Regions from separate parts of the Streptomyces sp. NPDC046465 genome, predicted to be linked through region 1. Evidence: predicted binding sites of a transcription regulator. Region 1 holds the regulator's gene; the other holds the start of a gene.
What was found. The regulator HrcA, encoded in region 1, represses chaperone genes, less so after heat shock. The targets are predictions, from matches to a motif close to TTNGCACTCNGNNNNNCNGAGTGCNAA.
Positions count from the first base shown of each region.

Region 1 (4,415 bases):
GCGGATTGGTCATGGCCTGCTTGTGCAGGGGGTTCGCGCCCGACTCGGGGGTGACCAGGAACGCGGTGCCGAGCTGTGCCGCGTCCGCGCCTGCCGCGAGGACGGCGGCGATCTGCGCGCCCCGCATCAGCCCGCCGGCGGCGACGAGCGGAATCTGCACGGTCTCGCGGACCTGCGTGATCAGGGAGAGCAGCCCGATCCCGGCGGCGTCGGTCTCGGGGTTGTCCCGGTGGGTGCCCTGATGGCCCCCCGCCTCGATGCCCTGCACACACACCGCGTCGGCACCGGCCCACTGCGCGGCCTGGGCCTCTTCGGCCGTGGTGACGGTGACGACGGTCATGGTACTGACGCGCGCGAAGGCGTCGAGGACGTCGCGCGTGGGGCAGCCGAAGGTGAAGGAGACGAGCGGCACGGGGTCGTCGAGCAGGATCGCGAGCTTGGCGTCATACCCGTCGTCACGCCCGCTGTCCGGGTCGCCGAGCTGCGTCTCGTACCAGGTCGCCTCGCCCGCGAGCTGATTGCGGTAGACCTCGATGGCCGCGGGGTCGGCGGAGTCGGGCTGCGGCATGAAGAGATTGACGCCGAAGGGGCGCGAGGTCAGCCCCCGCACCTGTTTGATCTCCTGGTACATCCCGTCGGCGGTCTTGTACCCGGCGGCGAGAAACCCGAGCCCACCGGCTTCGGCGACAGTCGCGGCCAACTGCGGGCCGGAGGCACCGCCCGCCATGGGGGCCTGCACGATCGGATGGCGGCAGAGATCGGTCAGTGCGGAGGACATGCACGCATCGTGCCACGCCCCTCACACGGCCCCGAACCGCACCCGGCGTTACGCCCGCCGACCAGTGCGGGTCGTGGGGGTTGCTCGCGCAGTTCCCCGCGCCCCTAAGGGGGCCGCGCAGCGGCCCTTCAGGGGCGCGGGGAACTGCGCGGCCAGCCCCCACGACCCGCAGGAGGGAGCAAACGCAAAGCCCCCCCGGCACGGGGACAACCCGCACCGAAGGGGGACCAGAACGAAGACACCGCTCCAGGCGCTACCGCCCGTTGAACGCATCCTTCAGGCGAGAGAAAAGCCCCTGCTGCCCCGGCTGGAACTGCCCCGTGGGCCGCTCCTCACCCCGCATCTGCGCCAGCTCCCGCAGCACCCGCTCCTGCTCGGGATCGAGCTTCGTCGGGGTGAGGACCTCGACGTGCACGATGAGGTCTCCGCGACCGCCGCCGCGCAGGTGCGTGATGCCACGGCCGTGCAGCGGCACCGACTGGCCGGACTGCGTGCCCGGCCGGATGTCGATCTCCTCCATGCCGTCGAGCGTCTTCAACGGCACCTGCGTGCCGAGCGCGGCCGCCGTCATCGGAATGGTGACGGTGCAGTGCAGATCGTCGCCGCGCCGCTGGAAGACCTCGTGCGGCAGCTCGTGGATCTCCACGTACAGATCGCCCGCGGGGCCGCCGCCGGGGCCGACCTCGCCCTCGCCCGCGAGCTGGATCCGGGTGCCGTTGTCGACACCGGCCGGGATCTTCACGGTGAGCGTCCGCCGCGACCGGATGCGGCCGTCACCGGCGCACTCGGGGCACGGCGTCGGGACGACGGTCCCGAAGCCCTGACACTGCGGGCACGGCCGCGAGGTCATGACCTGACCGAGGAAGGACCGCGTGACCTGCGACACCTCACCGCGACCGCGGCACATGTCACACGTCTGAGCGGACGTCCCCGGCGCGGCACCCTCACCGCTACAGGTCGTACACACCACAGCGGTGTCGACCTGGAGGTCCTTGGTGGTCCCGAAGGCGGCCTCTTCGAGGTCGATCTCCAGACGGATCATGGCGTCCTGGCCGCGACGCGTGCGCGAGCGCGGCCCGCGCTGCGACGCCGTCCCGAAGAACGCGTCCATGATGTCGGAGAAGTTGCCGAAGCCACCGGCGCCGAAGCCACCCGCGCCTCCGCCGCCGCCCGCCTGGGACAGCGGGTCGCCGCCGAGGTCGTAGACCTGCTTCTTCTGCGGGTCCGACAACACCTCGTACGCGGCGTTGATCTCCTTGAAGCGCTCCTGAGTCTTCGGATCCGGATTCACATCCGGGTGAAGCTCTCGCGCAAGCCTCCGGAAGGCCTTCTTGATTTCGTCCTGGGAAGCGTCGCGGCGCACGCCGAGTACGGCGTAGTAGTCCGTGGCCACTTACGACTCCGCCAGGATCTGTCCGACGTAACGTGCCACTGCGCGTACTGCTCCCATCGTTCCCGGATAGTCCATGCGGGTCGGTCCGACCACGCCGAGCTTGGCAACTGCCTCGCTGCCCGAACCGTAGCCGACCGAGACCACGGAAGTAGAGCTGAGTCCCTCATGGGCGTTCTCATGACCGATCCGTACGGCCATGCCCGAATCCTGCACCTCTCCAAGCAACTTGAGGAGCACGACCTGCTCCTCAAGGGCTTCGAGGACGGGCCGGATAGTGAGGGGAAAGTCATGTCCGAAGCGGGTGAGATTGGCGGTTCCGCCGATCATCAGCCGCTCCTCGGTCTCCTCGACCAGAGTTTCGAGGAGGGTCGCGAGGACCGTCGAGACGGTGCCGCGGTCCTCGGCCTCGAAGGCCTCCGGCAGGTCCTGCACCAGTTGCGGCACGTCCGCGAAGCGACGGCCCGCGACCCGGCTGTTCAGCCGTGCCCGCAGGTCCGCGAGCGCGGTCTCGCCGAACGGCGCGGGACAGTCGATCATGCGCTGCTCGACCCGGCCGGTGTCGGTGATCAGGACGAGCATCAGCCGCGCGGGAGCCAGCGCGAGCAGCTCCACGTGCCGCACCGTCGACCGCGTGAGCGACGGGTACTGCACCACGGCGACCTGCCGCGTCAGCTGCGCGAGCAGCCGGACCGTGCGCCCCACCACGTCGTCGAGGTCCACGGCGCCGTCGAGGAAGTTCTGGATGGCCCGGCGCTCGGGCGCCGTCATCGGCTTGACGCCCGCGAGCTTGTCGACGAACAGCCGATAGCCCTTGTCCGTCGGGATGCGCCCCGCGCTGGTGTGGGGCTGGGCGATGAACCCTTCCTCCTCCAGCGCCGCCATGTCGTTGCGCACGGTGGCCGGGGAGACCCCGAGCCGGTGCCGCTCGGTCAGGGCCTTGGAGCCGACGGGCTCCTCCGTCCCGACATAGTCGTGGACGATGGCGCGCAGCACTTCGAGCCTGCGTTCATTGAGCATCGCGCACACCTCCAACTGTCTCCGTCACGACGGGCCCCGATCGTCCCCCGAGCCCCCGCCTGGCACTCACCGTGCGGGAGTGCCAGCCTTTCAGAAGGTCAGTGTACGGCCGTCGGGTACGGGCCCGGCAAGGGCGGACCCCCCTGTGTCCTGCCTGACGCCGGACCGCCGGGCCGGACCCCGCCCGTGGGATAGCGTCGACCGTATGGATGTGACGCCGGCATGGGAAGCAGCGGGCTGGGAACAGCTCGCGCCGCGCGTGGGGCGGCGCCGCCTGCCCGGCTGGGACTGCACGGCGGGGCTCGTCGTCGGCAGCGACGCGGCCCTCATGATCGAGGCCGGGTCGAGCCTGGCCGAGGGCGCGGCCCTGCGGACGCAGGCCCGCCGGATCCTCGGCGGCACCCGCCGGGTCACCCACCTCGCCCTCACCCACCCGCACTTCGACCACGTCCTCGGGGCGGCGGCCTTCGCGGGCGTGGAGGTGTACGGAGCGGTGGGCATCGAGACGGTTCTCACCACGGGCCGCGACGAGCTGCGCGCGGACGCGGTGCGGCACGGCCTGGACGCGGACGCGGCGGCCGAGGCGGCCGACCTCCTGGTCCGCCCGCACCACCTGGTGTGCGGGGAGTGGACGCTCGACCTGGGCGGCGGTCTCCAGGTGCTGCTCGCGAACATCGGCCCCGGACACTCCGCGCACGACCTGGTGGTCCTGGTGCCGGGCGTCGACGGCGGCCGGGAGACCGTCTTCTGCGGCGACCTCGTCGAGGAGTCGGGCGCACCGCAGGCGGGCCCGGACGCGGTGCCGGCGCGGTGGCCGGCGGCGCTCGACCGGCTCCTGGAGCTCGGCGGTGAGGACGCGCGGTACGTGCCGGGGCACGGTGCGGTGGTGGATGCGGCATTTGTCCGTGCGCAGCGCGCCACACTGGCGGCCCGTTTCGGCGTGTCGTAGGCGAGAGCGGGCCCGTTCTTCCTATCGTCGGCAGAATGCGCCAGTACTCCGCCGATCTCACGCCCCCTTGGAAGAAGCCGAAGCCCGTGCCCGAGGTGGCGGCGGACGCCGGCCTCGTGGTCGAGGAGCTGAGCACCGGTTTCTGCGGGGCGGTGATCCGCTGCGAGAAGACGGCGCAGGGCCGGACGGTGACCCTGGAGGACCGCTTCGGCAAGCACCGCGTCTTCCCGATGGAGCCGAGCGGGTTCCTCCTCGATGGCCGGACGGTCACTCTCGTA
Region 1 is NZ_JBEYZK010000001.1:509,069-513,483, forward strand. It holds gene ABZ953_RS02320 (nitronate monooxygenase) at 1-778, opposite strand, end outside; gene dnaJ (molecular chaperone DnaJ) at 1,032-2,171, opposite strand; gene hrcA (heat-inducible transcriptional repressor HrcA) at 2,172-3,188, opposite strand; gene ABZ953_RS02335 (MBL fold metallo-hydrolase) at 3,400-4,137, shown strand; gene ABZ953_RS02340 (DUF3097 domain-containing protein) at 4,173-4,415, shown strand, end outside.

Region 2 (4,415 bases), on a different contig from region 1:
AGCATCGCGTCGATCGAGGACCACAGGGAGGCGGCGCCGGGCAGCAGCGTCGCGCGGTGCGAGGAGGGCGCGTCCGTGCCGAACCACAGCACGGCCTCCTTCACGTCCCCGCCGTCCGAGATCCACTCGGCCCCCGCCTCGGCCGGGATCGCCTCGTGCGGGATGCCGGGAGCGATCTTCAGCGCGGCGCGCGGCGCCTTCAGTGCCGTCTCGACCGCCCACGACAGGGGCGGGGAGTAGGACTCCGGGTCGAAGATGCGGCCGCGCTTGGAGGAGCGGCGCGCCGGGTCCACGAACACCGCGTCGTACGCCGACGTGTCGACCTCGGTGACATCGGCCTCGCGGAGCTCGATGAGCCCGGCGAGCCCCAGGGCCTCCGCGTTGGCGCGGGCGACCGCGCAGGTCAGCGGCGAGCGGTCGACGGCGAGCACGGAGATCCCGGCCCGCGCGAGGGCGATCGCGTCGCCGCCGATGCCGCAGCACAGGTCGGCGAGCGAGCGGACCCCGAGGGCCTTGAAGCGCTCGGCGCGGTGGGTGGCGACGGAGGAGCGGGTGGCCTGCTCGACGCCGTCCGGCGTGAAGAACATCCGGGCCGCGTCCTCGGCGCCGAACTTCGGCACGGCCCGTTGGCGCAGCCGGGCCTGCGCGAGGGCGGCGGAGACCAGAAGCGCCGGGTGCGTGCGGCGCAGCCGGGTGGCGGCGGCGAGCTCCTGTGCGGGCTCGATGTCCCGCACCTCGTCGAGCAGGGCCCGGCCCTCGGCGGTACGGAGGGCGGCGAAGGCGGCGAGGGGGTCGCCGAGGTCGGTCGCGTGGCCGCTCGGCGTGTTCGGGTCGCTCGGCGTGTTCGGGTCGTTCACCTGCCCCATTGTGGGCCAGTCGGTGGACGGTGCGCGGCCGGTGGCGGTGTCGGGGCCGCGACACGACCTTGAGCTGCGAGGATCCGGCTCCATGCAACTAGTACGACAAAACGTAAAATACGCCAGAAGACGGAACAACCGGGTGCATGCCGCAGTCGCCGTCCTGGCCGCCTCCGCCATCGCCTCGGGCTGCGCCTCCGCGGGCGACTCCGCGAACCCCGCCCATGGTCAGCAGCCGCTCAACGCCCCGCCCGCCCGCGCCCTCGACTCCTACGCCCAGAAGCTCGGCGCGATCCAGGCCGCGCGGGCCGCGGCGGCCAAGCGCTGGGGCCTGGCGAAGACCCCGCTCGCCGCGCCCCCGCCGCCCAGGACCAAGCCGCGGATCACCACCCGCAAGGGCTTCGACGTCAAGGGCCAGTCGAGCCTGCCGCCGGTCTTCACGACGATCCCCACCAAGAAGAAGGTCGTCTTCCTGACCATCGACGACGGCGCCGAGAAGGACCCGGCACTGCTGAGGATGATGGGCGAACTGCACCTGCCGTACACCGCGTTCCTCAGCGACTACCTGGTCAAGGAGGACTACGGCTACTTCAAGAAGATGCAGGACCGCGGCGTCACCCTGAACAACCACACCCTCCACCACCGCTACCTGCCCGGCCTGTCGTACGAGGGCCAGCGCCGCGAGATCTGCGGCATGCAGGACGTGATCACGAAGCACTACGGCAAGCGCCCCGAACTCTTCCGCCCGCCGTACGGCAACTACAACCGTGACACCCTGCGCGCCGCCAAGTCCTGTGGCGTCAAGGCGGTCCCGCTGTGGGCGTCGGAGGCCTTCGCCGACCACATGGAGTGGCGCGAGTGGGACCGCGACCTGCACCCCGGCGACATCATCCTCACGCACTTCCGTGGCCGTGAGGACTGGAAGGGCACCATGCCCGACATGGTCCGCAAGGTCATGAAGACGGTCACGGACAAGGGTTACGCGGTGGCCAGACTGGAGGACTACCTGTGACCCCCCGGGCGCGAGCGCGCCGCCGCCTCCTCGCCGGGGCCCTGCTGTGCGGAGTACTCGCGCCCGCACTGCTCGCAGGCTGCGCGGAATCGGTGGACCCGATCGAACGCCTGGGCAGAAAGGCAACGCAAAAACTCCCCCCACGCAAACCGGGCACGACCTCCCACCCAGCCCCGAAGCCAGGCTCAGAGCCGTCCGCCCCCCGCTGTGGGCAGGCGTTCCGCTGGGGGTCCCCCCAGGCCCTTGAGGCACTGGGGGAGGAACGGGTGGGCACAGCCCCCGGTGCCGAGCAACGTGAATCAGGGCATCCACAAATCGCAGGTGGGGAACCCGAAGGCCCAGAGAACCGTTGCCCCGACAGGGAAAACTCACCGCCAGCCCCGGCACGGAGCACCCCCATCCGCTAAAGCCCGACGCAGTCGACTGGCACTCCGCTTGACCGAGTGCTAATCCCCGTCCTAGTCTCACTTCTGGCACTCCCCACTGGAGAGTGCCAATAGCGACGGGCAGGTCCGGCACCCGCGACGACGGATCCACCTGGTCGCCACACTCAGACTCTTAACCCCGTGAGATCTCCGAAGGGGGAGACCGGATCGTGACGACCACCAGCTCCAAGGTTGCCATCAAGCCGCTCGAGGACCGCATTGTGGTCCAGCCGCTCGACGCCGAGCAGACCACGGCCTCCGGCCTGGTCATTCCGGACACCGCGAAGGAGAAGCCCCAGGAGGGCGCTGTCCTCGCCGTGGGCCCGGGGCGCTTCGAGAACGGCGAGCGCCTTCCGCTCGACGTGAAGGTCGGCGATGTCGTGCTGTACAGCAAGTACGGCGGCACCGAGGTGAAGTACAACGGCGACGAGTACCTCGTCCTCTCGGCTCGCGACGTGCTCGCGATCGTCGAGAAGTAGTTCACCGCTACACCTGCTTCACCTGCTTCACCAGCAGATTTGCTTTTGAGCTGCGCCCCTGGTCACCCCGCTGATTGCCGGGCGGCGAGGGGCGCAGTTCGTTCACCCGAGTTTTCGAGAGGGCTGAATCGCTCCCATGGCGAAGATCCTGAAGTTCGACGAGGACGCCCGTCGCGCCCTTGAGCGCGGCGTCAACAAGCTTGCCGACACGGTCAAGGTGACGATCGGCCCCCGCGGCCGCAACGTCGTCATCGACAAGAAGTTCGGCGCGCCGACCATCACCAACGACGGCGTCACCATCGCCCGTGAGGTCGAGGTCGACGACCCGTACGAGAACCTCGGCGCCCAGCTGGTGAAGGAGGTGGCGACCAAGACCAACGACATCGCTGGTGACGGCACCACCACCGCCACCGTGCTCGCCCAGGCCCTGGTCAAGGAAGGCCTGCGCAACGTCGCCGCCGGCGCCTCCCCGGCCGCCCTGAAGAAGGGCATCGACGCCGCCGTCGCGGCCGTCTCGCAGGAGCTCCTCGCCACCGCCCGGCCGATCGACGACAAGGCCGACATCGCGGCCGTCGCCGGTCTGTCCGCCCAGGACCCGCAGGTCGGCGAGCTCATCGCCGAGGCGATGGACAAGGTCGGCAAGGACGGTGTCATCACCGTCGAGGAGTCCAACACCTTCGGCCTTGAGCTCGACTTCACCGAGGGCATGGCCTTCGACAAGGGCTACCTGTCGCCGTACATGGTGTCCGACCAGGAGCGTATGGAGGCCGTCCTCGACGACCCGTACATCCTGATCCACCAGGGCAAGATCTCCTCCATCCAGGACCTCCTGCCGCTGCTCGAGAAGGTCATCCAGGCCAACGCCTCGAAGCCGCTCCTGATCATCGCCGAGGACGTCGAGGGCGAGGCCCTGTCGACCCTGGTCGTGAACAAGATCCGCGGCACCTTCAACGCCGTCGCGGTGAAGGCCCCCGGCTTCGGCGACCGCCGCAAGGCCATGCTCGGTGACATCGCCACCCTCACGGGCGGCACCGTCATCGCGGAAGAGGTCGGCCTCAAGATCGACCAGGTCGGTCTCGACGTGCTCGGCACCGCCCGCCGTGTCACCATCACCAAGGACGACACGACGATCGTCGACGGCGGCGGCAACAAGGCCGACGTCGAGGGCCGCGTCAACCAGATCAAGGCCGAGATCGACGCCACGGACTCCGACTGGGACCGCGAGAAGCTCCAGGAGCGCCTCGCGAAGCTGGCCGGCGGCGTGTGCGTCATCAAGGTCGGCGCCGCCACCGAGGTGGAGCTGAAGGAGAAGAAGCACCGTCTGGAGGACGCCATCTCCGCGACCCGCGCCGCGGTCGAGGAGGGCATCGTCTCCGGTGGTGGCTCCGCCCTGGTGCACGCCGCCAAGGTGCTCGGCGACTCGCTCGGCAAGGAAGGCGACGAGGCCACCGGTGTCGCCGTCGTCCGCCGCGCCGCCGTCGAGCCGCTGCGCTGGATCGCCGAGAACGCCGGCCTCGAGGGCTACGTCATCACCTCGAAGGTCGCCGAGCTCGACAAGGGCTTCGGCTTCAACGCCGCGACCGGCGAGTACGGCGACCTGGTCAAGGCCGGCGTCATCGACCCGGTCAAGGTCACCCGCTCC
Region 2 is NZ_JBEYZK010000002.1:343,240-347,654, reverse strand. It holds gene ABZ953_RS04525 (class I SAM-dependent methyltransferase) at 1-746, opposite strand, end outside; gene ABZ953_RS04520 (polysaccharide deacetylase family protein) at 949-1,869, shown strand; gene groES (co-chaperone GroES) at 2,465-2,773, shown strand; gene groL (chaperonin GroEL) at 2,910-4,415, shown strand, end outside.
Region 2: groES (co-chaperone GroES) is a predicted target of HrcA. The motif match lies at 2,293-2,319, and genes of this name have one in related genera.